One region of the Paenibacillus hexagrammi genome, then DNA from elsewhere that is predicted to be linked to it. Evidence: riboswitches for the same ligand, from Rfam matches in the RefSeq annotation. Region 1 holds a riboswitch; each other region holds the start of a gene.
The links. A riboswitch is a leader RNA that binds a small molecule or an ion and turns the genes downstream of it on or off. The one in region 1 is predicted to bind cobalamin.
Positions count from the first base shown of each region.

Region 1 (7,736 bases):
ACATTCGCGCCTCATATATCCAAATCACTTGGCAAGTCATTCATCGAAGGCCCTTTTTCACTGAATGTGTACATATGCCCTTCTTGCTTTAAAGTAGAAAGAACCTTATCCGAACAGGATCGCATTCGAATGGTTGATACGATCAAAGAGGATACAACAGAGCCTGAATCCGCCTAGGATTCGGGCTTTTGTCTTTTTTGTGGCAGCCCCCGTTATATTTTCACTGGATTGGGGAAGGTTAACTAGAGCTATTTCAATCCAGGGGAAAGGTGAGGAGCAGCTTGCAGCACAATCATAATGGCAGTCGGGTTCATCCTGGCTGGAGCAAAGGTTCGGCGAGCACCAACTACTTCCAAGGACATGGAAGCGTCTCTAATAAAGGCGAAGGACATGGTTCGAAACAAGGCGGACATTTGGATTCCCAAGGGATCCTTCTGCTGGCGGTTAATGCCTTGTTCGGAATCGCCAACGTGTTATCGGGCACGTTTGTAGGTGTTTATTTATGGAAGGCAAAGAATGATTACGCCATTATCGGCTGGTTCACACTCGTTACCTATCTAGCGATGGCACTTACGTTTTGGCTTGCGGGTAAGTGGGTTAAAGAATATAACAAGATGAACTGTTTGCGTGTAGGTGTTGCTGTGTCGGCCGGATTTTACATGATGGTTTTATGGCTTGGCAGCGGCAGCGTCAATCATATTGTTCCTCTGGGTATGGTGCAGGGAATTTCATCAGGCCTATTTTGGGTATCCTTCAATGTCGTCTATTTCGAGGTCACCGACCCGGACAGCAGAGACAAATTTAACGGGTGGGCCGGTCTTCTGGGAGCTATGTCGGGCATTGTTGCTCCATGGATATCAGGTTTATTAATCGTAACGTTAGGCGATGTTCTAGGCTACCGGCTTATTTTCTCTATTTCACTCGGCATCTTCTTATTAGGTGTTGTAGTCAGCTTCTTCTTAAAGAAGAGGAAAATTGAAGGAAAGTATGAATGGTTTCTGACAGTCCGCTGTCTCAAGCAAAAGGATACACCATGGAAAAGGGTGTTCATGGCTCTTGTGGCCCAAGGGTTCCGTGAGGGTGTGTTTGGCTTCATGATCGGGCTGTTGGTTTATATTTCTACATCCAGTGAAGGAAGCTTGGGGAATTTTGTGCTGATCAACTCGGCTGTTTCCTTAATCAGCTTTTGGGCGGCTGGAAGATTTATTAAGCCTCACTATCGCAAAACAGCTATGCTAGTCGGAGCATCTATGATGGTTCTTGTGATTCTCCCTTTTTTCTGGAAGCTGAACTTCGCTACGCTGCTTGTATTTGGCGTAGGTGTGTCGCTGTTTTTGCCGATGTATACGATTCCGATGGTGTCCGCTGTGTTTGATTTGATCGGATCGGACGAATGTAGTGTCAAACAGCGTGAAGAGTACGTAGTTCTCAGGGAGCTGGGGTTGAATGCAGGACGTATATTGGGGGTTCTGCTCTTCATCGTGGTGGTTTCCTTTAGCACAAAACCGATGGTGCTCAACGTACTGCTGCTTATCATCGGAAGCTCTCCGCTCGTAAGCTGGTTGTTTATGAGAAAGCAGCTAACACCAAATAAGGCTTGACTTCCCGCCTGAACCCATGAAAAATGATGGGTAGGCATTGGATAAGGGAGGAACGGATTGTGGCACATCGGAGAATGGTCGACAGTATCACGGACTTAATTGGCGATACGCCTGCAGTACGGATTCGCCGCCTTGTGCAAGAAGGCGACGCGGAGCTTTATGTCAAGCTGGAATATTTGAATCCGAGCGGCAGTGTGAAAGACAGGGCAGCTTACAATCTAATTAGGCAGGCGGAAATAGACGGGCTTCTGAAGCCCGGATCCACCATCATAGAGCCCACGAGCGGCAATACAGGGATCGGCCTCGCTATGAATGCCGCGGCTAAAGGGTACAAAGCGATCCTGGTCATGCCTGACAATATGACGAAGGAAAGAATAAATCTCCTGAAGGCTTATGGAGCAGAGGTTGTGCTAACACCCGCAGCGGAGCGGATGCCAGGCGCCATCCGTATGGCCGAGCAGCTCAGAGACCAGATCCCGGGCAGCTTTATCCCGCAGCAGTTTGAAAATCCTGCTAATCCGGACATTCACCGTTCGACGACGGCCGAAGAGATCATACAGCAGATGGAAGGCAAGCTGGACGCTTTTGTTGCCACATCGGGAACAGGCGGAACCATTACAGGCACAGGTGAAGTGCTGAAGGATCGGCTACCGGACATTCAGATTTATGTGGTAGAGCCTAAGGGCTCTCCTGTGCTCTCAGGAGGGAGTCCCGGTCCGCATAAGCTGGTGGGAACGAGTCCCGGTTTTGTACCGAAGAACTTGAATACGCAGGTATACGATGAGATTGTGCAAGTTGCCGATGAAGACGCTCTTCAGGTGACGAAGGATTTGGCAAGACGGGAAGGGATTCTGGTAGGTCCTTCTGCAGGAGCATCCGTCTGGACGGGACTGCAGGTCGCAAGAAAGCTGGGCGCAGGTAAAAGGGTGCTGTGCATAGCGCCGGATACGGGAGAGCGTTATCTGAGCATGGATATATTTTAAAGCTAAGGGTTCCGAGAATGGGCTTACAGTTCTTAGGAACCATTTTTTTATTTTATATTGCATAATTATGCAACCGTTCGTATAATTATATAAGGAGTCTAATGAAATGGAAGGCGGATGTTATCCATGAAAATTGCTTACGTTAACGAAATTCCCGGTGACAATCAACTCCAGATGTTTATACAAGCATATACAAATAAATTTGATATTCCAGATTGTAAAAATGTGATCTCGGTGTACGATGAACAAGACTTAATTGGAATTGGTAGTATGAAGGAAGACATTGAAGTTCATGTACTGCCTGCATACCGACACCGGGAAATTGAAGGAAATGTGTGCAAGCTGCTTAAGGCGGAGCTTAAGTTCAGCACATTGTTGCATAAATAATGGATTAGAGGAGCCCATGGGACGTGTTCAGTCTCATGGTTTTTTTATGTCTGGATGTCGGGAACGGGCCGAAAGGATGATTATAAAAAAATTCTCCTCGTCCTTCTGCGCTTACAGATTGAATCGGACAGCAGTTCATTGTAAGATGGGAAGATGAACATTTAACCAATGGAATGAAAGGTAGGGTTAACCATGGATGCTTTGAAGCTTAAAATTCTCGAAATACTGAAAGAAGACGCCCGCCGGAGCGCGGAGCTGATTGCCACGATGTTAGGAACGGCGGAGGCCGAGGTGGCGCGAGCGATCAAAGAGATGGAAGCGGAAAAGGTCATCGTTAAGTACGCCACGGTTGTTAATGGCAGCAAGGTGGACGACGAGAAGGTTACGGCCCTTATTGAAGTGCAGATTACACCGGAACGCGGTCGCGGCTTTGATGCGATTGCTGAACGGATTTATTTATATCCGGAAGTGAAATCCGTCTACTTGATGTCCGGCGCCTATGACCTGCTGGTGGAGATTGAAGGAAAGACGCTGAAAGAAGTTGCCTCTTTCGTCTCCAATAAGCTTTCGCCGATTGATCGGGTTCTGTCAACGAAAACGAACTTTATTTTGAAAAAATACAAACAAGACGGCATCATATTCGAGGATCAGGAAGATGATCATCGACTGCTCGTCTCACCGTAAGAAAGAGGTGCGCCATGATTAAAGAGGAACCAACCGTACGCCAAGCTAAATCCATGAAAGAATATCTGGCCCCCGCGGTGAGGTCGATTCCCCCGTCCGGAATACGTAAATTTTTTGATCTGGTCAGCAATAGCAAGGAAGACATTATTTCACTCGGTGTTGGGGAACCGGATTTCTCCACACCGTGGCATGTCCGGGAAGCGGCCGTTCGTTCCTTGGAACAGGGCAAGACCAAATATTCACCAAACTCAGGGATACCTGAGCTTCGCGAAGCTATTGCTGAGTATCTGCATAATTCGTTCCAAGTCACGTATGAACCGAGTGATGAGGTGCTTGTTACCGTCGGGGGAAGCGAGGCTATCGATCTTGCCCTTCGTGCGCTCATCACCCCTGGAGACGAAATTCTAATTCCCGAGCCCTGCTACATCTCCTATTCGCCGATCACCAGCATCAGCGGAGGCAAGGCAGTAGGGATAGAAACGTTTGCCAAGGATCAATTCAAGCTGACGGAGCAGTCTTTGAGGGCGGCTATTACGCCTAAATCGAAAATCCTGATCTTATGTTATCCAAGTAATCCAACGGGCGGAATCATGACTTACGAGGATTGGCTGCCAATCGCTAGAGTCGTAGAAGAGCATGATTTAATTGTTATTTCCGATGAAATCTACGCTGAGCTTACTTACGGATACAAGCATGTCAGCTTCGCATCCATGCCGGGGATGAAGGACCGTACGATTCTGGTCAGCGGCTTCTCCAAAGCATTCGCGATGACTGGATGGCGTATGGGGTATGCTTGCGGACATTCCGAGTTGATCTCGGCCATGCTCAAAATTCATCAATATACGGTGATGTGTGCGCCCGTTATGGGTCAAGTAGCTGCGCATGAGGCGCTCAAGCATGGTCTGGAAGAGAAGGACCGTATGATGGAATCGTACAATCAGCGCCGCCGCTTGGTTGTGAAAGGGTTCCGCGAGGTCGGTTTGGAATGCCATGAACCGCAGGGCGCGTTTTATGCTTTCCCGAGCATTGTTGCAACGGGCATGACCTCCGAACAATTCGCTGAGCGTTTGCTGTATGAGGCTAAGGTTGCGGCTGTTCCCGGGCATGTCTTTGGATTAGGTGGAGAAGGCTTCCTGCGCTGCTCTTATGCGTATAGTGTATCCCAGCTTAACGAAGCGCTTGAGAGAATTGGACAATTTCTCAAAAAATTGTAAAATATTTTAAAAAAATTATTTTCTTTGTGGACAAAAACTGGTATTCTGGAAGTAAGGAGGGATGAGCATGGCTTTTATGGAATATCAACTTACGTCGTATAAAAAACATTTTCAAATTCGCGAGAACGATTCGGGTCGCAGTTGGTTATTCAAGCATGCGAAGAAACCCGCCTCCCTTACTCCTCTCGAAGAAGAGATTCATACGCTTAGGCTTATGCTGGAGCAGCTAGTTATCGAAGGTAAAGAAATGACCTCGGATGTGGTGGTTGAGCTCAGTACCGTGCTCGATCATAAAATAAACGAATATATGAACAAAGGTCGTAAAAGTCGGTGATAAGCCGGCTTTTATTGCCGTATGAGGAAGCATCGTGCTTACACTTATGGAGGGTAGAGAAAAGGTATGAAAATCAAGTTGCTGCTGGTAAGCATTGTAATGATGATGGTTCTGTTAGCCGGATGCGGAGGGCCTAAACCAGATGTTCCGATTTTTGCAATGGGACCTAATGGATTCCCAAGTGATGTCGGCGAAAAGCTGCAGACTTCTCTAACGGCAAAAATCGGACAGGCACCCACCATTCAAGTCGTTGCGGTTCCGATCTTTTCTATGGAAAAAATGATTGTGGAGCTTGCAGCAGCAGGTAACGGAATCTTTATACTGGGCGATGAGCAGTTTCAGCTGCTGGCAAAGCAAGCCGGCTTTGTGCAGTTAGATGATATCGTGAGTCCCGAGGATTACCCGGGTGGAGTGTTGGGAATAGCCGAAGAAGAAGGAAAGCCTGCAGAGAAGCATCTGTACGGGATTCCGCTTGAAGGCAACAAATGGCTGAAAGAACAAGGCATGGATGGCAAAGGCCTGGTCGCATTCATTCCGCAGAATTTCAAAAAAGTGGATGAGGCCAAGCAGGTCATGAAGATTCTTGCCGAAAAATAGCAGAAGACCCGCTTGTACATTCGAAAGAACTCATCTATAATTTACAAGAGATTTTATGGTCATTCATAATATGCAGCTATAGGTGCGGGCAGTATTCTTCATGAAAGTACTGCCGCTTAATAGGGAAGCCGGTGTGAATCCGGCACGGTCCCGCCACTGTAAAATCGGGAAAGTTCCCCCTAATGCCACTGTTGTACAACGGGAAGGCGGGGAACCAGATGCCCGTAAGTCAGGAGACCTGCCTGTAGTGCCGTACACGACTTCCTTCGAGGAAAAGGTTGGCGTTAAATCTGGTAACAGTGGCAGCCTTATAGGCATCTGACTCGATTTATCGTCCCCTTCGTTCATAGGAACGGAGGGTTTTTTTGTGCGGTTTTGCGTGTGGAGAAGGAAGAAAAAGCAAAGTAAAGGGGGAAACAGAGAATGAAACAACCGTACCTTCAGAAATCGGCGCTCATAGGATTAGCCGCTGTGGCTGCAATTAGTTTGGCCGGCTGCGGTAATTCGAATGAGACGAAGAAGGAGCCGCTTGCACCATCAACGGAAACGGCTTCGGCCGCAAATGCGTCAGCGAGCCCAGCATCGTCCGCTCCGCCGGTAAACACGTCAGCGAGTGCTGCGCCGTCTGCAGCTAAGAAAACGCAGTATCCGCTCACGATTAAGGATGCTACAGGAAAAGAGTTTACCTTCGAAAAAGCGCCGCAGCGCATTGTGTCCGTGTCGCCTGCTGAAACCGAAGGGTTATTTGCAATTGGGCTAGGCGATCAGATTGCGGGCGTATCGGATTTTGATGACTATCCGGCTGAAGCGACAACCAAGCCCAAAATGGGAGGCATCACAAAACCGAACGAAGAAGCTTTGATTGCGGCCAATGCGGATATCATTTTTACTGGTGTATCCATGAAGACGGATGTGGTGGAGAAGCTGCGGGCTATGAATCTAAAAGTATTCAAGGTGGAGCCGAAAACGTTGGATGATGCAATCGCCGATGTGCTGACCTTCGGGAAGATTACCGACCATCAGGAGAAAGCGGAAGAGGTTGCGGCAAAAATGAATGCTGACCGTCAAAGGGTCGAGGATGCTGTGAAAGGTGTCAAGCCGGAATCGAAGAAGAAAGTATACATTGAATTCAGCGCAGGCTGGACGGTCGGCAGCGGCGAGTTTATGGACGAGCTGATTCAAATTGCCGGGGGCGTCAATACAGCTGGGGATGTCAAAGGCTGGCATCAGATCAGTGAGGAAAAGGTCATTCAGCAAAATCCCAATGTGATTCTATTCTCTAAAGGGGTTGTTGATGATAAAAGCGGAAAATCGCTCGATCAAATTATTCGCGGCCGCAGTGGATGGGACCAAATTGACGCTATCAAGAACAATCGCGTAGTCGGAATCGATCAAAATCTGCTCAGCCGCCCGGGGCCGAGAATGACGGATGGATTGGTTGCCATGGCGAAAGCGATTTATCCTGAATTGGTGAAATAAATGAAAAGAAAACTGGCGATTTGGGGAGGAGTAGGGAGTGTACTCCTTCTTCTTTCTATTCTAGTCAGTCTATCTATCGGAACAGCACAGCTGCCTTTGCTGCAGATAGCGGCAATTATAGGCAAGCACCTCCCGTGGTCCGGAGATTATATCCAGACCAACTGGCCGGCTTCCTCGGAGCAAATCATTTTGAAGGTAAGGCTGCCCAGGGTTATACTTGGCATTCTCGTCGGGGCTTCGCTGTCCATTGCTGGCGCTGCCTTCCAAGGTGTGCTGCGCAATCCGCTCGCAGATCCGTACACGCTGGGCGTTTCGTCAGGTGCTTCAGTCGGTGCGGCCTTCCTGATTTATTTCGGGCTACAATATGCTTGGTTCGGGCAGTGGTCGATTCCTATCGTCGCTTTTGCTACAGGGCTTGCTTCCCTACTTGTTGTATTGAAGCTGGCACAAACGGACG
Region 1 is NZ_CP090978.1:997,100-1,004,835, forward strand. It holds gene L0M14_RS04540 (hypothetical protein) at 1-177, shown strand, start outside; gene L0M14_RS04545 (MFS transporter) at 282-1,601, shown strand; gene cysK (cysteine synthase A) at 1,628-2,584, shown strand; gene L0M14_RS04555 (hypothetical protein) at 2,711-2,971, shown strand; gene L0M14_RS04560 (Lrp/AsnC family transcriptional regulator) at 3,164-3,655, shown strand; gene L0M14_RS04565 (aminotransferase class I/II-fold pyridoxal phosphate-dependent enzyme) at 3,670-4,869, shown strand; gene L0M14_RS04570 (aspartyl-phosphate phosphatase Spo0E family protein) at 4,937-5,203, shown strand; gene L0M14_RS04575 (hypothetical protein) at 5,270-5,800, shown strand; cobalamin riboswitch at 5,864-6,060, shown strand; gene L0M14_RS04580 (ABC transporter substrate-binding protein) at 6,224-7,279, shown strand; gene L0M14_RS04585 (FecCD family ABC transporter permease) at 7,280-7,736, shown strand, end outside.

Region 2 (7,736 bases), 2.4 Mb from region 1:
GGTTGTGGCTGGAGAAGGCGCTTGCTGGGAAGACGGCTCTGCCGTTCCTCCGCCACTTGCAGATGGCTGATTCGCTGAGTCTGCATTGGAGGAGGGCTCGACTGACCCTAGCATTGATGAAGAGGTGCTAGAGGCCGTCTGGGACCCGCCCGATGCAGATGTATCGGCACTAGACTGCAGAGTGTCTCCTTGTTCAGATGTATTGGCACTAGTAGACCGCTGGGGGGCTCCTTGTGATGATGCATTGGCATCGAAGGTTTGTGCTTCTCCTTGCACGGTTGGATTTGCATTGGAAGAGGATTGGGCTCCTCCTTGTAGCGTGGCATTCGTACTTACGGATGCTTGAGCTGCACTTGTACCTGCGGCAGCCGACTCCGTACCGCCACTAAGCAGGCTCGAGCTGCCTGCTGCAGAGGCAGAGCTGCCCGGTTGACCTCCGTTGGAGGACATAGTTGGGTCCGTATCCTGCTGTGCCGATTGATCAGCAGGTTTCGGGCCAGAGTTGTTTGTGCTGCTTACATGGAGACTGCCTGCCTTCGCATCGCTTCCATTTGCGGCTGCCAGGTCAGATGAGCCAGCTTCCTGCTTGATGTGTGAACCGCAGCCTGAAGTAACAAGCATGCATGCTACTCCAAGCAGGATATACCATTTATTCATGATGAATCTCCTATCGTCATTTCTCTCAAAAAGGCAAGAAGGAGCCCCTTACAAGAAAGGGCTCTTCTTATCCTCAGCGATTCTTACTTTTTTGTCAATTCATAAGCTCTAACAGCTACGACAGCAGCCATCTCTCGAGTTGCCGAATCCTGCGGCAGGAATCTGCCGGACTCGTCGCCTTCCATGAGTCCTTGCTGTTGAACAGTTTGGATGTATGGTGCAGCGCCTTCAAATGCTTGATCTAAATCCGAGAATGAATCGGTCGCAGCATCAGCAGTTTCCAAATGCAGCGCTCTGGAAAGCATGATCGCCATTTCTTGGCGAGAGATCGCCGCATCCGGCGCGAAGCGGTCGTTGCTTACGCCTGTGGCGATACCCTTAGCTACTGCCTTCGCCACGTATCCTGCATACCAGGAGTCCGGCGCTACATCAGTAAAGCCAGTATTTACATCGGCAGAAGGAGCTTCACCCAGGATTCTCAGGAGGATCGCAGCGAATTGAATTCGAGTGATTTGTTTTTTAGGTTCAAAGGATGATTTTTCTCCGCCTGTTCCCTCAATTATATGATAGGCAGCGGCCTTCTTCACGGAAGGGAGTGCCCACGCTGCTATATCTGTTTGGTCTGCGAACACTGGAGCTGTTTCCGGCTGAGCTGGCTGGCTCACGTGGCTCGTGGACTTCAGGTAATTCTGGTATGCACCAAGTGCCATCAACGATTGCTCTGTAGCGATAACCTCCGATTGACCGTCCTTCGTATGAGGGAAAGAGCCGTCGCTCAGCTGCAAGCCTAGCAAGTAGGCCAGCATGCTTTTGTCACCGGAATGGAATTGCGGGTTGTTGACAGGATCAATACCGCTGACAGAAAGGCCCCAGATGACCTGCGCAGTGCTTTCGGCATTTTCCACACCCTTCAGTGTGAAACCGCCATCGTCGGCTTGCTGCGCGCTAAGCCATTTCACGGCTTTCTCCATGGCCGTTATTACGGTCGACTGTTCCTTGTAAGGTGTGAGTGCCGCCAACGCTGCTGCGGTCAAATCGGGCTCACCCTTCTCGCCCTTCGCCAGCGGCCAGCTGCCGTCTTGGTTTTGCGCATCAAGGATCCATTGCAGCAGCTTTTCTGGTGTCCATTTCGCTTCTGCCGGGAGGTCATAGGAACCTCCGTGTAATGCAAGCAGCCCATAGATCGGGCCATTGGTGCCCTGAATTTCCATTTGTTCGTTATTGTAGATGCGTTCGATCAGGTTAAAGCCGCCTATCGACTGAGGATTGCCTCCGGCAGCCTGAACGCTTAAAGCTAACCGTTCATAATCCGTCACTTTGCGGAATGTACCGTTCTTTTCCTTCAGCATGGCTATCACACTATCTAGATAGTTCGCGCTTACCGGCACACCTGCTGTATGGAGGGCATACGCCGACCAGTCACTGAGCTCGACTCCGTTCTTCAGCCACTTGGAAGCACGATCGATGGCAGGTCCAACATCTACAGAGGTGCCAGTTGTTGGCTTTTGCTCCAGTTTGGATCTATTAATAACAGCAAATTTCGTAAAATGGTTGACTAACCCTGTGACTGTTCCAGTCTCCGCATCAATGACAGCCGGGATTGGAATCCATTCACCGGTCTCCTCGTTTAGCCAGACTAGCGCCAATTGACTTAAGTCCTCGGCTGCGAGTGGTGTTTTGATCGAGATTTGAACGGGCTTGGCGTAGGTCAGACCTTTGGGGCCGAATTCAAAAATGGGTGAAACGAGCTCTTCGCGTTCTTGTGATGAAAGCTTGTTGACGGTAATGATTTTGCTTTCAGCTAGCGCATTCTCTGGGATTTGCAGCTTCACTTCTGATTTGGCGTCAGTAATTTCAGTTGCCGTCTTCGCTTGTGCTGTCTTTTCCAATGCAACCGCATTGCCTGCCAATTCTTTCTTGAGCGCTTCCGCAGCGGAAGCGGACATTTTCTTATCCGCATTGACAATCACTGCAGGCTTGGAAATTTGTTGAATTGGTTTCTTGTTGTCGTAAGCCAGCTCCAGATTTTTCACTTTATCTGCGACTTCAGAGGTAGATGTTCCTGTTGCTGTAGTCGCTCCACCGCCTACTGGGGAAGGTGCGTTCAAATCATTGCCACCGTCTTTCGTATAACGCCAAGATACGGAGTCGCCGGACTTCAGTAGTACCGAGTCTGCGCCTGTACTCAAGTAGCTGCCGTTAACTGCGTACATCCATCCGCTTAGCGGCCCCTCGTCGAATTCTCTTAAACCGTCTATGCCCTGCACATATGCGGTTGAGCCCGAGCCCGATGATTGAACACGGTTTGCTCCCAACGTGCGAATCAACAAAGAGTATGGTGTGTCGCCGCTCTGTAAGGCAACCGACCTTGTGGAAAGGATGGTTCCCTTATTACTATCACCTGTCACGGAGAGGTAGACGATTGGGCTTCCTCCCGTATTCGTGCCTCCGTCTACTCGGGGCTGAATGGTAATCGGCTGCGACATATGGACAATGATCGGAGTGCTGTTCGCCTTGTACCCTGAGATGTCCATATCATACGATCCAGCAGGCAGACCCGCGAATGTAACTGTGCCCTGGCTGTCCGTTACCGCTGTTAGTCCGCCGACTTTTACTTGGACGCCTTCCGCTGGTGAAGGCGTGTCGAAGCCGGATGTTTTTAGAATATTTACGGTGAAAGATTCGTTCGCTTTCGGCTGCGAAGGGTTTAGTGTTATGGAATTGACCAGGAAAGTGGTCGAGTTCCAGTCAGTATCAAATCCGCTGAAGTAAACGACCGCTCGTTCACCTGGGTGAAGCGTATAGTCTGCCATCCCTACCATAGGAATGGTCCATTTGCCTTGGCTGTAGATCGCGTAGCTCCATGCATCGGCATCGGATTCGATGGATTGCAGATACCCGTTATCTATGTGCTTATGAATCTGATGCTCTACCAGGATGTTTTCGATACTATCCAACAAATTAGGCGAGTTCGCCGCATCCACAGCAAAAGTTTGGGATGAACCCTCAATTTGAATCATAGCTGTGCCCACTTCAAAAGACTTGGAAGCAGCAGCGATCTTAGGTGCAGTCCCTGTCTGATAACCTGACACTACTGCTTGATAGGTTCCACCGGAAAAACCGGCGGGGAATTGAGCGACACCGTAGGTGTCTGTCTGCACGGTTTGCCCGTTTATCTCCACAGAGACGTTCTCAGCCTCTTTGATATTTTCTTGATGGTTTTGATAATCATACACGGATTGATAAACCGTTACTGTAACCGCCTCACCTGCAACGGGCAAGGCAGGGTCTATCGTGATCGACTGAACGAGTGCTGTACTATACCCTGTGTAGTACAAATACACGTCATCGCCAGCACGCAGTTGGTAATCGTGCATGTTGGTGGCACCAACGGTTGCGTAATCCCATGATCCTTGACGCTTAACGTTGTAATACCACCATGTGTTACCGGTTCCACTTATGCCGTTAACGGCATGGAAATAATGACTTCCATCTGCATCAAATGATACGCCCGAAGCCTGCAAAACCTGCACAGCCGCATCAAACGCATTACTCGCCGTCACCGCTCCTTCGGCCAAAATACCTGCCGGACCTGCGACGTGAACCGTCACACTCGCATCCGAAGATGACCCACCGCCGATGACGGGTACAGATACATACGACCCGCTGTTGCCCCCGGTAAACGCATCATAATCCACTAATGCCATTAAAGCCTGACCAGTTGCACCTGTATCCGAAGCACTGCTACTTGTAAGATGGACGAAGCCGCCGTCACTTCTGCGGTAGGTAAACAGATAGCTGAGCGGATTTCCGTTAGCTTTGGTAAAGCTGGCGCTGCGCGCGTCTACACCTGCTGCGGAAAGTCCAATAATCACCTGTGCGGTACTCTCGGAATTTTCCCCGTACTCGGTAAATCCTCCGTTGTCTAATTGCTTCGAAGAGAGCCATTGAACGCCGCCTTCAATCGCTTGCTGGACAACTGGCAAGTCTTTATACACGGAAAGGGCTTTAATTGCCGAAGCCGTGATATCGATGCTGCTATCGCCACCTGACGAGAGCGGGAAGCCGCCGTCGGCGTTCTTTTGCGTGAGCAGCCACGCTGCGATTTTATCCGGTTTCCACTTCGCTGTTAACGGAATATTGTACGCTCCGCTGCTTAAGGCTTGCAGGGCATAAATCGCACCGTTGCTGCCTTGCGCCGTCAGTACATCGCTGTTATAGATGCTCTGAATCAGATTGTACGTCCCGGTTCCCGTTACAACCTGCTCGGGATTACCGCCTGCAGCCTTCACGGCCAGTGCTATCCTTGCGTAATCGGTGACGTTGTTGTATTGGCCGTTTTTTAGTCCGACCTGACTGCTGACCGAGGATAAATACGATGCCGGTACCGACTTACCTGCTTTCGCTAGCGCATAGGCATCCCAATCGGTAATGTTGTCTCCGTTCGCTGCTAATAGATAGCCAGCTGCATCCTCTATCGCTTGCGGGACGGTTACAGTCCCTTGATCTCCTTGATCCGCATACACCGGCACAGCTCCGCTAAAAGCGGAAATGAGCAAACACCAGATCAGCAGGATCATGCTTACTTTTTGTACGACTTGCTTTCTTTCCATCCGTTGTTTCGTCCTCTCTCCGTGAAATAAAAAAGCACCCCAACATGAAGAAGGGCTGCTGATTACGCTTTACGCATAGATTAGCTGGCCAGATAGATGTACAAAAGGAAGTACACTCATGCAGCCGTTTCCCCCTCTCCTATTCCCGCGTAGGCGATGGTACTGACATTCAACAGATATCCTGACTTGCGGATCGTAGCTAATCTCCCGTCTTCCCATCCTTCTTAAAAAGGATAGTGACATCTTGAAAGCAGCTCCCCGCTTACAGTGGCGCGACCGTGCCGGATTCTCACCGGACTTCCCTGTTTGGTTACCGAATGCGGACTGAAAGGCCTTAGCATACGGTTCACTTTTAATCACTAAAAAGAATACCATGCGCTTGGATTGGCGTCCAAGGTTTTTTCGTGAATTTTTGACAAAAATCGAGAGGATTTTCAAATGACCGAGCACTCAGAAGATTCAACAGGACACTTTCAATGAAATTGATGCACATGCAAAAAGGAGCTAGCCCTGGTTTAGGTGGGCAGCTCTTTGGTTTTGTTATCCTGCGTTACTTCGCTGATTTTACACAGAGTTGCAGAACTAGCACTTTGATCTCGCCTCTAGTAGTTACTGCGGAAAAATCAGCGTAATGGCCGTACCCTTCCCTTCCTTGCTAAGAACGCGCATCCACTTGCCTGCGCCGTAATGCAGCGTTAGCCTTTTGCTTGTATTAAAGAGTCCTACATGCTTGCCTTGCATAGAGTCTGACTCAAACGACGCGCGAATGCGCTTCAGCCGTTCAAGCGGTATTCCCGGTCCATTGTCGATGATGGTAACATGCAAATTTGCACCATTCATGCGGCACTTGACCTTAACAGCCAGTTGGTCTTGTGCAGCAAGACCGATATGAATGCTGTTCTCGACTAGCGGCTGCATGCTGATTTTCACGACACGGCAGTCCTTCATCTCCGCCCTCGTGTCCCAGATCACCTGCAAGCGATCCGAGAATCGGGTCTTCTGCAGCTCGATATAGCCTCTCACATTGGCAAGCTCATCGTGCAGCGTTACCGCATCATCCGTTCCCCGCAGCGCATATTCCAGCAGGTCGCTGAGCTGTTCGATCATGACGCACGCATCATTCGGTGAACGCGTCAGTTGGAAGGCTTTCCAGTAAATCGAGTGCAAAGTGTTGGACATAAAATGAGGGTTCATCTGCGACTGAAGCGCTTTAAGCTCCAAAAGTTCCATCTTTGCCTGCCGCTCGGAGAGCTGGATGCGCAAATATTTTTGCTCCAGGAACGTATCAAGAATATTTTTGACGATTAGCTCGTACACGTCTTGAATCTTGTCCGGCATGGCAGGGACGGTGTCATCATGGCGATCGGCATGCTCCAGCACATGGACGATTTGCGTAACTTGTCGGTAATTTTTCCTAGTGATCCAGAGAGCGTAGATGATACTCAGCAGCAAGGAGAACACGGATAGCGCCAAGGTAATGTACACGATCATCCTCGGAAGGCTGTACAACGCTTTGGTCGGGATGACGGATACGGCTATCCAAGCCAGGCGCGGGGATTGCTTCATTGTAACTAAAGCGCCGCCTAAGGAAGAGCGGATCAAATGCCCTTCTGCTAGCTGCTCAGACTCTGGCAGCGGGATGCTGCCTCCGAAGCTGTCAGAGGTAATCAGCGGATCGCCGCTTGGGTCTGCGATATACGAATAGCTGCCCTGCCAGTCGTTAAACAAATTCAATGATTTGGCGAAATAGGAAGGCAGGACATTCATCACAATCACGCCGCGGGGATGCCCGTCCTCATTAAGTCCCCCGAACGGCTGATACACGGTTAGCACCTGCGTGGTGCCATTAGGGTCAGAGCTGGCCACTAGCTCGCGAGGCTGTGTAACCAGTTCTTCTTCTCCACTGAATACCTTGGACTGGTAAAAGGTGTACCAGCTCGTATCCAGCACCGAATCCATCTGGGCAATGCCGTCACGCGAACTTAAAAACCGCCCTTGCGAATTCTCATAATAAATATAAATGGAATGGATGTAAGATTTGGAATTAGCCGGAACATCAATGACGTTGCGCAAATAAAACAGTGCCTCTACCTCTTCAAAGGAAAACGAAGTCGTATTGAGTATATTTTTCAACCGAAGTTTGATCTTTGGATCCTTGTCAAAGGAAAGACTTAAAGAATCAAGCTCTGCAGGAATGACCTCCGTAAGCTGATTAATTTGATTCAGCCGGTTTTCACTGTTCTGTTCCACAGAGCCGCGGATGTACCAAACTGTAATAAAGATGGACAAGGAGCCTAGTATGGTCAGAGGAATGAGCGACAGCACGATCACTCGTCTCAGGTTGTCTGCGAAAAATTTTCGCGCTAAAGCTGCATCACTCTGCTTGACATATTTAATGCTCGTGCTTGAACTGCCCTGGCGTTTTCCCGTAATACTGCTTAAAAGCGCGTATAAAATTTTTCGCAT
Region 2 is NZ_CP090978.1:5,196,998-5,204,733, forward strand. It holds gene L0M14_RS23745 (DUF4430 domain-containing protein) at 1-657, opposite strand, end outside; gene L0M14_RS23750 (S-layer homology domain-containing protein) at 741-5,270, opposite strand; cobalamin riboswitch at 5,425-5,614, opposite strand; gene L0M14_RS23755 (cache domain-containing sensor histidine kinase) at 5,880-7,736, opposite strand; gene L0M14_RS23760 (response regulator transcription factor) at 7,663-7,736, opposite strand, start outside.
Region 2: linked by a shared signal. The riboswitch ahead of L0M14_RS23750 (S-layer homology domain-containing protein) and the one ahead of L0M14_RS04580 (ABC transporter substrate-binding protein) in region 1 are both predicted to bind cobalamin.

Region 3 (7,736 bases), 2.4 Mb from region 1:
GAGTGATTTGTAAAGTTTTAGAAATTTAAACTATAAATACCATTTCTTCCTTGGCTATTCGTGCCATTGAAGAAGTGGTATTTTTATTGTGATCAGAAATGTATTGGTGATATGATTAGTCTATAGGTATCTAGAGGTATTATTTAATATATAGGTGAAACACATAATGATAGAATTATTCATTGGTCTTCTTCTGTTTATATTAATTCTTATTAGTATCAAATATAATATTCGTAAATTTACACAGATCGCTATTGTTCTGATAAATGTATTACTTATTGCAGAATTTGCAGGTTCCTACTTGTTTTACAACAAGCATAATCTGTCCATGTGGGATTATTGGCAGTACAAACATCAAGCACTGGATTACTCAAAGGTACATGACCCTAGTCAAATTTATAAGGTTGCTAATATAGAGAAACAAGGATGTAAATTACTGCAAGGGTGTCTTGTTTTTGTGAACTTGGAGTCTACAACCAGTCAAGATATGATGGATGTTATGTTTCATAATGGGAAAATTATCCAATCCGCACGCCCTATGGATGAAAAAAGATAGAGGATTCACTTCGTGAGACCTAACTGAATATCAAAGTACCGAACTTTGACTCGTAACCTCTTCGATAAGTTTGATCATGGAAGTTACGGAATTTGATATTTCTAATCAATTGTTCAGAAATCAGCGGATTCTTGGCTCAATCTAGCCAAACAAAATATCCATAATCGTACCTAGCTGTCCGCGCGACTTTCCTTCGAGTATGCTGGGGTTGTATACTTCAACAAATCCGCAGCCTTCACACGATACAAACAGGAAGTGGTTGTGCTGAATATCAAACATCTTACTTAGTCCTGTTCCGGTCATAGCAACTTCTTTAGTTCGGCAGTTTGTGCCGCTGCATTTTGTACATCTGAATTTTTCTTTTATCGCATCTTCAATTCGCATTTTGAAATACCTCCAGTTTCTCAAGTATAACTATGTATAACATACGAAATTCACAATGAAAGGATTCAATGAAGAAGATGTTACCACTGGGACTCGCACCATTGCTGCCAATCTGCATTAACGCCGAAATTCTCTTCGAGAGTTAGGATAACCAGGATTAACTGAAGAATGAGAACGATTTTTTTCAAAGTAACAGCTCCTTTGCTATGAATTACTTACTAATATAGACTGAGTTTATGGTGTAAAAGTTTCTCGAATTGGGGTTATATGTAAAATGAAAGCTGCTGCTCAGGTTCATACAAGAGCGAAAGCTACTGCTAGGTCGGCTCAAGGCAGAGTATTTCCTTTCTACGGTTCTCTTGAACGGTCTACTGGTTCATATCCAAATTATAGACAAAGGGCCGCTTGCAATTATGCAAAGCAGCCCTTGAATTTGTAACCTTATTTCATTTCTTTTTGTCTATTGCCAAGGAAAGTCAATGCTTACCAAGCGAAAGCACTAGTAATAATGACCAGGAGAATAAACAGAACGAGAATTGCTGCGGAAGACGTGTAACCAACACCTGCACCTGCTAAGTTAGACATTCAAATCATCCTTTCGTTTTATGAATTATATAGTCAAGGGAAGTCAATGCTTACCAAGCGAAAGCACTAGTGATAATGACCAGGAGAATGAACAGCACGAGAATCGCTGCGGAAGACGTGTAGCCAACACCTGCACCTGCTAAGTTAGACATTCGAATCATCCTTTCGTGAATAGGTTATATGGTTAAGGGAAGGAATTGCTTACCAAGCAAAAGCGCTTGTGATAATGACCAATAGAATGAAGAGCACGAGAATCGCCGCGGAAGAAGTATACCCTACACCTGCACCAGTTACGTTAGACATTCAAATCATCCTTTCGTTGATGGGTTGTTGTTACATGGTTAGTATATGGGAAGATAGCCTGAGTGTATGGGCGAATTGAGGGATTGTGCGAATGCCCTTATGGATACAAAATAGGCGAATAGCCCTAGGAGCTCATACATACAGAAGGTTCCAGCATATACACATGAAACTTTGAACGAATGGAGATTATAGGAATACAACGTTTTGGGTGGGATCGAATTGCACTTTGCATTAGCACTTCTAGTAGCTATTATTGTTTGGCGGAAAGGTGTTTGGAGAGAATGGAGTAAATATCACACGACCATGATGTTTTTTGCAGTGGGTAATGTGACATATAATTTCCTTACGGCTAATTATTTTCTTTGGAAGATGAAGCCGGACTTTTTTCCCAATCATAGCATTACGGAGATGATCTATTCGTTCATTACGTTTCCTAGTACTGCACTGCTTTTCCTAAGTGCTTATCCAGAGTCCGATACATTCAAAGCCGTTATTCATCATGTAAAATGGATCCTTATTTATGTGCTCATTGAGTGGTTTTTTACAACGAATGACCGGATGATCTATCAGCATGGCTGGAACTTGTGGTGGTCGGCTGCCTTCGATGTGACGATGTTTCCGATCTTGCGGCTGCACCACAAGCGCCCGATATTGACATATGGAATATCCGTTGTATTATGCGTGTTCTGGATATGGATGTTTGATGTGCCTGTGAATGTACCGATTGAACAAAGGCACGGGTGACGGCAAAACTGGAATGTACTGGTATCCCATGTTATGATGGGGAAGCAGCGGCAAGTCTCAAGGAGAGGTATGAGCAAGACATGGAAGAGAAAACGGAGAAAACGTTTCATCTGTTAGGTATTATTGCAGGTGTGATCGTTGATAATTTGGGGACATTTATGTCTTCGGGGTTAATGGGCAGCATATATTTGTCTCTTCATGAAGGGGATAAAGAAGAGTTAATACAAGTGTATAATCACATCGGCTGGCTGATCTTGTTTATGGTTGTTGGCATGCTGTGGTCATTCTTCGGTGGCTATGTGGCAGCAAGGGTAGCCAGGCGGGCAGAGCTTATCAATGCAGCTTGTATTGGTGTAATTGGGGCTGGAATTGAATTTGATTCTTTTATTTCAAACCCTGGCATAGCTACCTGGTATCAGGTAATTGGGCTTTTGATCGTTATTCCTGTGTCCTTGCTTGGCGGAAAGATGGCTCTACGAAAAAAACAGCGTTCTACAACATGAAAACGTAAAAAGAGACTCGACCTACATCGAATAGGTGAGTCTCTTCCTATGTAACGGGATAACTAATTGGCCGGTGTTGGCATATAGCTGAGCATGGTTGTCCGTACGGATTCGGAGGTTTGCTGGAGGTCTATGTTTTCAAAGACATGCTCGCATTGCTTTCGGTAGGACACTTCTTCAATATAATGTTTCAAATAGTTGTCGACTACGTCTGCAGGTGTTTGGCGTGCGAGTAGGCGTTCCATAATCGTTTGTTTGTTTACATAGATGAAAATACGAATAGCCCGGTCTCCAAATTCGTACTTAAACCGGTTGGCTGCGTAGCGATTGACAATGACGTAGATGGACTCATGCTCTCTAAGAGCTTGCTCCAGATCTGCTCGTTTGATGCCATAGAAATTGCCGTCAATTTCAACTGTTTGAAAGAATTCGCCCGCAATATCCGCATCGATAAACGCTTTCCTCGATATAAATTTGTAATCCGTTCCCTCGATTTCTTTAGGTCTTGGTGTTCGAGTTGTGTAAGAGACAACCGATGAAAATCCGAGCTCCTCGGCAATGCGGCGGGCAATAGTTTTGCGTCCTGAACCGCTGGTGCCGGTAATCACAAAGATCAGTCCTTGCGCACGTTGTTCGCTCATCATGATTCCCCCTCCAATCGAAAGTTGAAAGCGTCATCCTTACACTTTTATTATAGTATGAAAATTCCGAAAATTAAAGAAGGAATACGTCTTTCTATGCTTCTCATGTATAATAAAATGTTGAAAGGAGAGGCTTCCCCTGAATTTAAGATCATTCATACAATTGAATCAATCGCTACTGCGAATTGTGCTTGCGTTGTTCATTGCGTCTTCCGGCAGTGTCCTACTCTTGCTATTAAGGATCATATGGTCGCACAGCACGCTCTACCATTGGCTGATTCTGCCTAATCTCATTTTGGCTTGGATCCCGCTTGTGGCAGCTTTAGTCGTACGATATGCATGGCAAAAAAAGCGGACTTCCGCTTCGGCATTTTATTTGGACTGGCATTCTGGCTGCTATTTTATCCCAACTCCCCTTATATCATTACTGACATCGTTCACTTGACGTACTTAAAAACCTCAATTCCGATCCAATATGATATATTGCTTAACGCGCTGACGGCATTTACCGCTCTGTTAACAGGATTATTATCATTGTACATTGTTCACGAGATGTTCATGGAGAAATTTCGCTCACGTACCGCGTGGCTGTTTGTCGGCGTTTTGCAGTTTTTGTGCAGTATAGGGGTTTTTCTGGGACGTTTTTTGCGTTGGAATAGTTGGGATATTGTGAGCGATCCTGTAGAGATTGTACAAGACTCATTGGATACGATAGAGTCAAGCAGTTCGCTTATTTTTATCTGTGCCATGATGCTCGTCATGTGCTGTTCCTATCTGATGGTATATACCATGCTGCGATATAGAAGATAGCGACTTTTCTGGGAAGGAGGGCAGAATATGCCTAGCTATGCAAATCACAGTTTGGAAGCTACGCAATTCCTTCAGCAAAAGACAGGAAGCACGCAGTTGGATTGCTATACGTACATAGATCCTGAAAACACCGAAAAAAGCTTTTTCGTCGTAAAAACGTCGAATAAGGTGATTCATGTTTCTTTCTCCGAAATTGAATATAATCCATTAGATTATAGGAGCTTGCTAGAGGGCTTATACCAAGTAATCTATGAATAATGCGTAGACAAGCGATAGTATTGATGATAGGATATTTCTAATTGCATATTTGGAATCAGGTGCCAAATGAACCTTTCATTTGGTTAAAAGGGAAGTCCGGTGAAAATCCGGCACGGACCCGCCACTGTAACGATGGCCGAATTATTTCGGCATCTTTTCGCACGAAAGTCACTGGAGCGTTTGCTCCGGGAAGACGCGAAGAGACGGTAATCGAAGTCAGGAGACCTGCCTGGTTTATCAACACTGCAAACCCTACGAGGAATTAGGGAGTGTTAGAGAGCGGTTGCTCCTTTTTTCTTCTTTTTTGGCGCGCTAACCAAGCACTTCTAACATGATTCTGTGTTGGAAGTGCTTTTTTTCATGCTTACATATCGTGAAACTGGGTTTTAGACGGGCAATTTTGTGAGAGGGGATGAAGATATGAAAGGGAAGTTGCTGATTATCGGCTTCGGTCCGGGAAGCTTTGAACATATGACCAGGCGGGCACGCGAAGCGATTCAAGAGAGTGAGGTCGTTATTGGCTACAACACATATGTGGACTTGATCTCAGGCCTGCTCACAGAACAACAAATCGTTCGAACAGGCATGACGGAGGAGGTCAGCAGAGCGCAAGAGGCAGTCCGGCAGGCTAATTCAGGCAAGAAGGTAGCAGTCATATCAAGCGGTGACGCAGGTGTATATGGAATGGCTGGACTCGTCTATGAGGTGCTGATGGAGCAGGGCTGGACACGGTCTGCAGGGGTTGAAGTGGAGGTCATCCCGGGTATTTCCGCTCTACATTCTGCAGGCTCGCTGCTTGGGGCGCCAATCATGCATGATGCTTGCACAATTAGCCTCAGTGATCACCTTACACCTTGGGAATTCATTGCCAAAAGAGTTGAGGCGGCGGGGCAGGCCGATTTTGTTATCGCTTTGTACAATCCGCGCAGCGGAAGAAGGACGAGGCAGATCGTGGAGACTCAGAGAATCCTCCTTCAATATCGTTCACCGGATACGCCCGTAGGTATTGTCAAGAGTGCGTATCGGGATCGGGAGCATGTCATCGTCACGACGCTATCTGAAATGTTGAACTACGAAATTGGCATGTTGACCACCATCATCATCGGCAATTCAAGCACTAAAAATTACGACGGGCTCATGATTACGCCAAGAGGCTATCAGCGCAAATATACGCTTGGAGCAGAGATTCAGCCTCTGAAGCCTCATCAAAGACTTCAAGCGGAGGCAGAGCCTTGGGCGCTTGCACAAGAAGAGGCGTCACAGGTAATCGGAGAATCAAGGAATACAAAGCCGTTAGTTCCGGCGCTGGGGTTCGATGAAACTTTGCAGGTAAGGCCAAATCTACATGAACTGGCTGTGGAGGCGCTCCAACTCGTTTCCCGAGGAAAAGGAGAAGAATCGTGTGCTGCACCAGTGCAGCTACCAGCACAACTACAGGCACAAACACTAATATCAGCTGAACTACGAGCACAAACGCAAGTACAATCGGCGGTGACAGCGACGAAATCAATCTTTGAATTCGCGGTTAGCCCTGGAATTGCCAATAAAAAGCTAAGCAGTACACAGTTAGTAGCTTTGGGACAAATCCTTGGGGATCGCGGAGATATGGAATACACGCCGCATCATCAGTTGATCGTAAGAATTCAAACGGAGAATCCGGTAGAAATAACAGAGGAGCTTGAAGCGCTGGGACTTCTGCTCTCTCCTATTGGAGACCTAGCGCAAATCAAAGCTTGTGATTTTTGTAATCTGGAAAAAAGTGAATCCATTCCTTATGCAGAGGCCATTCATAAGCGAGTCGGCAATCTCGAGGTTCCCAAAGAATTAAAGATAGGTTTTAACGGATGCGGGATGGCATGCTACGGTGCTGTACAACAGGATATCGGTATCGTGTACAGGAAAGAAAAGTTTGATTTGTTTCTTGGGGGCAAAACGGTGGGACGAAACGCGCATCCTGCCCAGCCTGTAGCTGAAGGAATCGAGCCAGGAGAGATTGTCGAGCTTGTAGCGCGAATCGTTGAACGATACAAGACAGAAGGACATCCGAATGAAAGATTCCATAAATTTTATAAGAGGGTGAAGGAGATCGAAGGGTACCGACATCAGGAAGCGCAAGGCTTTGTCATCGAAAATGCGGCCTGCGGGGATTAATGCTTGGATCATTTGCAATAGAAGTTCAGGAGGAGAACGAGATATGAATGCAGTTTTATTTGTTGGTCATGGCAGCAGGGATGAAGAAGGTAATGAAGAGGTCAGGCAATTTGTAGCTGATATTTCTGCAAGAATGAATGGTTTTTTAGTGGAAACGTGTTTCTTGGAGTTCGTTCTGCCTACGATTTCACAAGGAATTGAACGATGTATATCGCAAGGAGCATCACGTGTGATCGTGATACCGATTATATTATTTGCTGCCGGACACGCCAAAATCCATATTCCTGCAGCGATCGACGAAGCGAAGCTGAAATATCCGCAAGTTCAGTTCACCTACGGGAGACCAATCGGTGTTCACGATCAAATTCTTGACATCTTAACCTCACGGATTCTTGACTCTGGGATCCAAGTGGAGCAGGAGCAAGAGGACACGGCTCTCCTCGTCGTAGGACGCGGAAGCAGCGATCCAGACGCAAACAGTGATTTGTTCAAAATTTCTCGGCTTTTGTGGGAACGCCTTAAGGTCAAATGGGTGGAGACCGCCTTTATCGGGGTAACGGCTCCGCTGATTGATGAAGGTGTTGAACGATGTATCCGACTTGGAGCAAAGAAGGTTGTGATTCTCCCGTACTTCTTGTTCACGGGTGTGTTGATTCAAAGGATGGAAAGTTTGGTTGAGGGGTACGGCGAGAAGTATGTAAACCATGAGTTTGTGCTTGCTCCCTATTTCGGCTTCCATCCGATTCTGAAGGAAATTCTCATAAGCCGGGCGCTAGAGGCCGTCCAGGATGAGGTGAAAAT
Region 3 is NZ_CP090978.1:3,357,980-3,365,715, reverse strand. It holds gene L0M14_RS15265 (hypothetical protein) at 167-556, shown strand; gene L0M14_RS15260 (zinc ribbon domain-containing protein) at 698-940, opposite strand; gene L0M14_RS15255 (YjcZ family sporulation protein) at 1,424-1,525, opposite strand; gene L0M14_RS15250 (YjcZ family sporulation protein) at 1,576-1,677, opposite strand; gene L0M14_RS15245 (YjcZ family sporulation protein) at 1,727-1,828, opposite strand; gene L0M14_RS15240 (CBO0543 family protein) at 2,048-2,572, shown strand; gene L0M14_RS15235 (hypothetical protein) at 2,653-3,075, shown strand; gene L0M14_RS15230 (guanylate kinase) at 3,138-3,719, opposite strand; gene L0M14_RS15225 (DUF1361 domain-containing protein) at 4,056-4,526, shown strand; gene L0M14_RS15220 (hypothetical protein) at 4,554-4,784, shown strand; cobalamin riboswitch at 4,825-5,031, shown strand; gene cobJ (precorrin-3B C(17)-methyltransferase) at 5,205-6,935, shown strand; gene L0M14_RS15210 (sirohydrochlorin chelatase) at 6,979-7,736, shown strand, end outside.
Region 3: linked by a shared signal. The riboswitch ahead of cobJ (precorrin-3B C(17)-methyltransferase) and the one ahead of L0M14_RS04580 (ABC transporter substrate-binding protein) in region 1 are both predicted to bind cobalamin.

Region 4 (7,736 bases), 120 kb from region 1:
TGAGAAAAAGTCATGCTGCTTCGTCTTCGTACTCAGCCCGTTAAGAACAATCGGATTAATGTCCTCATCCGGGAATTCAGGATCCAGACCTAGATTCATAAAGGCTTTATTCGCGTTATACCGCAAGAACGCCTTCACATCCTGAGCTAGACCAATGGAGGCATACAACTCTTCCGTGTAACGCTCCTCGTTAGCGTGAAGCTCTGCCAGAAGCCCTTTCAGCTCCTCATAGGCTTCGTCCTGCTCCCCGGGACTGAGCTCGTCGTACACTTCCTGTGCAAGAACGCCTACATAGAGACCATGAATACTCTCATCACGTAAAATCAAATCAATAATCTCACCGCTGCTGGTCATCTTGCCTTGTCCGGCCAAATATAACGGGTAAAAGAATCCGCTGTAGAACAGGTAGCTTTCCAAGAGAACCGATGCCGCCATCGCCATATACAACTGCTTACGCGTCTCAATCGTGTCGTAATAGCGGGAGATGGTATTGGCTTTAAACTGAAGATAAGGATTTTCCTCCACCCATTGGAAGATATCATTGATCTCCTCTGTGGAAGAAAGTGTTGTGAAAATGCTGCTGTACGACTTGGCGTGAATTTGCTCCATCATCCCCATAAAGCTGAGCACAGCCTTACGCTGCAGGCCTTCCACATGCTCCAGAATCTTCGGCATACCAACGCCGCCCTGCATCGTGTCGAGCAGCGTAAGCCCTCCCAGAACCTTCATATACAGCGCTTGTTCGGCCGGGCTGAGCGTCATCCAGGACATCTTGTCGTCGGATAGCGGGATCTCTTCGTCCGTCCAGAATTGCATAATATTTTGATTCCAGAATGTGATGGTGAAATCATCGTCAGGTCTGTTCCAGTTGACGGCTCTCTTGATGCTGCTCATGTTCGATTTGTTCCCCTTCCCGTTATACCGAACAGCTAATACATTCTTCAACGGATAGCTGATTGGTTCGTGTATAATAGAGCGATTTTAGTCCTTTGCGTGCAGCGTAAACATAGTAACGAGCAAGCTCTCTTGTCGTAACGTCGCTGTTTACATGCAGAACCGTCGAGATTCCTTGATCCACATGCGTTTGAATCTCTGCAATCAAATCTAGTATCTTGAATTGATTCATTTGATAGGCGGATTTGTAAAAGAAGAAATTGTCCCGTGCCAGGAACGGCATCGGATAATACGTCGTCGAATTCGCATACGTGCGCGTTTCAATCGGCTCTACGATCGGCATTACACTCGACGTGGCATTTTGAATATATGAAATGCTCTGCGTAGGCGCAATAGCCATTCTGTAGGCATGGTACAACCCGTGAACGCGCACCTCATCCTTCAGCCTGCTCCAGTCGTCAGGAGTTGGGATCTGCATGCCTTCAAACAAGGATTTCGCTTTATCAGTAACAGGCCGGTAATCGGTCTGGATATATCGTTCAAAATAATTTCCGTTCGCGTACTCCGAAAGCTCGAAGCCGTCGAAGGTTTTGCCCTTTTCCTTGGCGATTTCCATACTTCTCTCAATGGAGTAGTAGTTCATAGCCATAAAAAAGGTGCGCACGAAGTCTTTGGCTTCGTCACTTTCATAGCTGATTCGATTCTTGGACAAGTAACCGTGCAGATTCATCGCACCTAGTCCAACAGAATGCAGCTCCCGGTTCGCCTTGGCAACACCAGGGGCGTTAGCAACTGTCGTCATGTCACTCACAGCCGTTAGTGCTGTCATGCCCTCGTGCACCGATTCGCGTAGCTTTTTCAAGTCCATCACATTCGCAATGTTAAGAGATGCCAGATTGCAGCTGATATCACGACGAATGATATTGTCAGCGCCGTAGTCACCGATCTCCAGAAGTCTCTTGAAGCTGAAAAATCTCCGTGCACAGATTGGACATCTTGATGGCGCCGATCTGTTTCAGCGGATGAGCCAAGTTCGCATTCGTTCGGTTCATAATATATGGATAGCCGGATTCCAGCTGTGTTGTCGCAATTTTTACCAGCATCTCACGAGCGCTCATTACGACTTTCTTCTTCACTCGAGAATCTGCGAGTAGTACGTCATACATCTCATCGAGATCCATGTCGTCCAGATGCTGACCGTATGCTTTATAAACGGTATAAGGAGCAAACACGTGAAGAGGTTGGTTCTCTTCAGCAAGCTTGTAGAATTGATTAGGAACAATTAATCCGATTGACAATGTCTTCAAACGCGTCTTCTCGTCAGCGTTAATCTTTTTGCTGTCCAGGAATTCCATGACGTCCCAGCCGAAGATATTGTAATAGGCAGCTCCTGAGCCTTTACGTTGACCCATTTGGTCCGCATAGGAGAATGCATCCTCCATCAGCTTCATGACAGGCATAATGCCTTTAGCCGCACGCTCAACGCCTTTAATCGACTCTCCGCGACCGCGCAGCTTGGATAAGTTAACGGCAACTCCGCCGCCAATTTTGGAAAGCTGCATACAGGTTCCGAGCACATAATTAATCGAGTTAAGGGAGTCATCCATCTCCAGCAGGAAGCAGGATACCATTTCGCCTCTGCGGCTCTTGCCGGCATTGAGGAAGGTAGGCGTTGCAGGCTGCAGCCTCTGCTCCATCATGGATTTGGCCAGATCTTTGGCTGTATGTACATCACCCCGCCCCAAATGAAGCGCTACAATCGCCACACGGTCCGCATAGTGCTCCAGATATTGCGTCTTGTCATCGCTTCGTAATGCATAATCCGTATAGAATTTGGAAGCCGCCATATAAGAAGAGAATTCAAACTGATAGTCGTGCGTGATCTTGTATATATCTTCAACCTCGGATGCCGAATATTTCTCGTACACATCCTCGTAATAGTTTTGTTCGATCATGTAACGAACCTTGCTTGCCGTGTCGGGAAAGCTCATGCTGTTGTGATTTACTTCTTCCATAAATACGCGAACTGCTTCTTTATCCTTCTCCAATTGAAAGAAGCCATCGGCACCACGCTGCAACAGCTCGTTGTTTAACTCAATATGCCGCAATTGCTTGCACCCCCTGAACAAATCGCTGTACATCTTGACGTGTTCCGGACAATTCGAATTTACTCAGCACCGGAACTCCGTATTTCTCTGCAATACGGTCGGCGCTCTTGGCGAAACCGTCTCCCCAATTCTTATTGCCGCTTGCTGCTACGCCTTGAAGTCTGGCATGATTCCGTTCCAAGAAGCCAGAGACCTTCTCCGGGATTTGACCAAAGCCCGTTGTGTAGGTTACAAGCACAAACGGCTCGTCCATCCTCAACGCTTCATCTATCTGAACGGCCGGCAAATTTACTTTTTTGATAAACCTGCGAACATTACCTGTCTTCGAATCGTAAGCAATCAGCATCGAAACTTGTCTCCTTTTGGCACATGAAAATGGCGCATTCGGCATGCTTGAAGGACCGAATACGCCACTATATGGACGAGTACATACTACTACATCTAGTGGGAGTCAGGACACCTTCCTATCAACCGTAGGGGTGTGTCAACGAACAGGCAGGTCTCCTGACTTGGCGTCATGGCTAGCGTCCGCCTTCCCGATTTGCAGTCCAAGAAACCTAAGCAAACCAGTGGCTTGTGAGACGTAAGCTCTGCCTAACAGTGGCGGGACCGCGCCGGATTTGCACCGGACTTCCCTATTAAGCTGCTGCGTTTCTATGAAACTAGAAGCACCTGTTCATTACGATATATAGTTGATAGATTCAAATTTATATCAATATATTGTGCTTGTCAATGAGAAAATCGACTTAGATTTCCTATAAAATAGTGTCATGTTGGGTATAACCCACCTACTATTCAGTACATAATATGTGGATAATGCCTTCCATATTTAGGGATTGACAAATGAATATTTCAAGCGAATCCTTGCTGTATCTGGCTTCATCCGGTTTGAAGGACAGTAAATTCTCACCCCATATATGGGGATATTCCCTGGAGGAATTGGGGATAAAGTGGGGATAAGGAGTGTCACAAATCTTTTGGAAATCTACGGATTGACATACTAGATATAGAGAAAAGACTACCCTCGTTCGATCGTACGAACGAGGGTAGTCTTTTAAGTGCCGTTTACAAGCTACGACAAAATTAGCTATTACGCTTTTGGAAGTCTACCATGAAATCAGCCAGTGCTTTGCAGGATTCGTATGGCACGGCATTATACGTAGAAGCTCTCAGACCGCCAACGCTGCGGTGACCTTTCAGTCCGACAAAGCCTTCTTGCTGCGTCTCCTTGATGAACTTCTTCTCAAGCTCTTCATCCTGCAGGCGGAACGTCACATTCATCATGGAACGGCTTCCTGCATCGACTGGACCGCGGTAGAAGCCGCCGCTTTGATCGATTGCGCTGTAAATCAAGCCTGTTTTCTCACGGTTCTTTGCTTCAACTGCAGTTAGACCGCCTTGCTCCTTGATCCACTTCAGAACAAGGTTGACCATGTAGATCGAATAAACCGGAGGTGTATTGTACAAGGAATTGTTCTTACCATGAATTTCGTAACGCAGCATCGTCGGAATCGTCTTCGGCAGATCTTGAAGCATGTCCTCTTTGATGATGACAACTGTCACCCCGGATGGACCCAGGTTCTTCTGCGCACCGGCATAGATCATGCCGAACTTGGATACATCTACCGGACGGCTAAGGATATCACTGGACATATCAGCAATCAGCGGCACATTTCCTGTCTCCGGATAGCTTTGGAATTGCGCGCCTTCAATGGTCTCATTGGATGTTACATGAAGATAGGCCGAATCTGGGTGAATCTGGATTTCGCTCAAATCAGGAATTTTCATGAACTTCTGTTCTTTGGAGCTGGCCGCGATCGCAACCTCTCCAAACAAGCCTGCTTCTTGAATCGCCTTCTCCGCCCATGCTCCTGTCAGAACATAGCTGCCCACCTTACCGGACTTTAAGAAATTCATCGGGATCATCGCGAATTGCGTGCTTGCGCCGCCTTGCAGGAATTGAACTTGATACCCGTCCGGGATGCCGAACAGCTCCTTCAACAGCTGCTGTGTTTCATTATGTACTTGCTCGTATTCGGCGCTGCGATGCGAAATTTCCATAATCGACATGCCAATTCCCTTGAATTCGACAAGCTCTTCCTGTGCTTTCTGCAGCACTTCGAGTGGAAGAGCCGCCGGCCCCGCATTAAAATTGTAGGCCCGATTTCCCATGAATAACCACACCTTTGCTTTTGTATTATGGCTATGATAGCAAGATTCGCTTCACGCATCAAGTAAAACCTTAGATGGAAATGCTAAGCTGAAGAGCATCCGCTGTGTTCGCAAATTCCATTTCATCAGGAGGATATCAATGCAAAATACGACAGCACAATCAGCCGACTTCCGACTATTCGTCGGCATTCGCCCTCCAGAGCCCGTCAAGGCAGCTCTGGAGGCATGGCGAAGCAGCGCCCATACAGCGCTGCCCTTCCAGAAGTGGACGCACCCTGAGGACGTCCACGTTACGCTCTTCTTCCTCGGCGACACCTCCGCCGAGGCTACTGATGCGCTGGCGCAGGACCTGCGCCAGCTGGCCGCGGCGCAGCCGCCGCTCACACTGCACGCCGAGGGTCTCGGCGTGTTCGGCCCTCCGGCGGCGCCGTCGGTGCTGTGGGCGGGCGTCGCCGGCGACCTCGATGCGCTGCACAGGCTGCAGCGCGAGGTGACGGGCGCCTGCGCCCGCCACGGCTTCGCGGCCGAAGCCCGGGGCTACCGGCCGCACATCACGCTGGCCCGCCGCTACCGCACAGCGGCGGGGGCATTTCGCCGCGCCGCGCTTGCGCAGGCGGCGCCTGCGGCGGTCTGGCCCGCGTGGCGGGTAGAGGACATCGTCCTCTACCGCAGCCACTTGGGCCGGCAGCCGTCGTACGAGCCGATCGGCGAATTCCCGCTCGGCGGATAAATAATTGCTGCTTGCTGCACAGCGGCAAGCAGCACGCTCACTCAGGATCTTATTGTAGTCTCTGGGTATGTAGATTCCCATATGTAGATTCCATACATAGAGACTGATATCTAGTCCTTGGCAACCAGATTCCCGTGTATAGATTTTGTGAAAATGTGCCAATCATTCGGAGTACGCCACTGCAATACTTTCATGGCAAATCTGCTCGAATAAGCAGTGAATTTTTCTTTCTCTGATCTTCCTAATTAAATTAAAATACAACCTTCAACCTGCCACTAAGTCCTGACCGCTCGTCGGTGCATTCAAATTCCTTAATCCAGCAGCACCTGCTGTGCCGGTCCGCGTCCTAGCTGAAACATCGTCTGCAATTGGCTGACGGTGTTTCGCTCGGTCGAGAGCGGCGGCAGCTCGTTCTCGGCAAAAAAACCGACGCCCGTCGTCTCTAGGGCATCCGTTAAAGCTTCCCCGCCTTCCAGCTCGCACAAGATAAATATCTTGTAGACGTGGTTCGGCGAGGGCGGATGCGGATGGCACTTCTTATCCAGAAGCGCCAGCAGCCTAACCGGCTTGACGTCGTAGCCGGCTTCCTCCTTCGTCTCCTTCACGGCGACCTCGGAGGGTGTGTAGCCGATATCCGCCCAGCCCCCGGCAACGACCATGCGCCGTCGGCTTTCTCCCGGACAAGAAGAATCTTGTCCTCCTGAAATACGACCGCTCTCACATCAACCTTCGGCGTCGCATAACCGCTGTCACTTGCAAAGAGCTCCTTTACCTTATCCACCGGTGTGTCCGTGAAATAGCTCATCATCTCCACACTGATGCTGCGAAGCATCTCATAACGCTCCAAATCGTACCCGTTCTCACCGTATTCCAGACCAGCTTGGGATATCGCTTGAATTTGTTTGGCCCATTCCAGCCAAGGAATGTTCATGTGCATTCCTCCTCTTTCTCCATGAATGCCCGCATACCGCTAAAAATCGACACCATCTCATCCAACTTCATTCGAACGAGTCCGCTGGAGGACGGACATACATATTCAATGCTAGACCGAACGACGGGGTTCGATTGAGCGCCCCAGACGATTCCTTTTCGACCGCTATATTGTTCATAGACTCCCTTACCGACAAAACAAACAATTCGAGGCTGGAACGTTTTTATTTTTTCACGAAGAGTCTCTCTGCCCTTCTTATACTCTTCCGGTTTGATCTCAGCAGCAGTCAATGTAGGTCTTGCGACAATATTCGTGAAACCGTAGCCGATATCCAGCAAATCTTGATCCTCCGCTGCCGAGTAAAGCCTATCGGTCAAACCTGCGGCATGCAGAATTCGATAGAACCGATTCGTTGGATTGGCATAGTGATGTCCGGTTTCACCTGAGCGAATGCTTGGATTATACCCAACAAACAGGATTCGCAGATGATGTCGGATATGGTCGGAAATTGGCCCCAATTCCATCTGAATTCAACCTACTCCTTTTAAAAGCGTTCAAAGGTATAGTATTTACGCTAATTTCAATTTGTAGCCCATGGCCATAGCTAGATCTAGAAATGCAGATAGCGAACCATACGCGATATCCATCTATGAACTATTCCCGTTTTCCAAGCACTGTCGCTAATTGCAGGAACGTGTCAATCGCTTTATGAATGCGAAGCTTGAGGTTTGGATTCATAGCACCTTCATCTAACGGCCCCATAAAGCTGATTCGTTGTTCGCCGCCAATTGAAATCCACTCCGGACAGTTAATACCATGCAAATTCCTCACTGTAGCCTGCATATGCTGCAAGGTGCTGACACCCACAGCCCCTCCAGCCGAGCTTACAGACAACACCGCT
Region 4 is NZ_CP090978.1:1,118,946-1,126,681, reverse strand. It holds gene nrdF (class 1b ribonucleoside-diphosphate reductase subunit beta) at 1-894, opposite strand, end outside; partial or broken gene nrdE (class 1b ribonucleoside-diphosphate reductase subunit alpha) at 917-3,002, opposite strand; gene nrdI (class Ib ribonucleoside-diphosphate reductase assembly flavoprotein NrdI) at 2,989-3,348, opposite strand; cobalamin riboswitch at 3,480-3,693, opposite strand; gene serC (3-phosphoserine/phosphohydroxythreonine transaminase) at 4,086-5,174, opposite strand; gene thpR (RNA 2',3'-cyclic phosphodiesterase) at 5,314-5,904, shown strand; partial or broken gene L0M14_RS05070 (NUDIX hydrolase) at 6,216-6,835, opposite strand; gene L0M14_RS05065 (mismatch-specific DNA-glycosylase) at 6,832-7,353, opposite strand; gene L0M14_RS05060 (NADPH-dependent FMN reductase) at 7,490-7,736, opposite strand, start outside.
Region 4: linked by a shared signal. The riboswitch ahead of nrdI (class Ib ribonucleoside-diphosphate reductase assembly flavoprotein NrdI) and the one ahead of L0M14_RS04580 (ABC transporter substrate-binding protein) in region 1 are both predicted to bind cobalamin.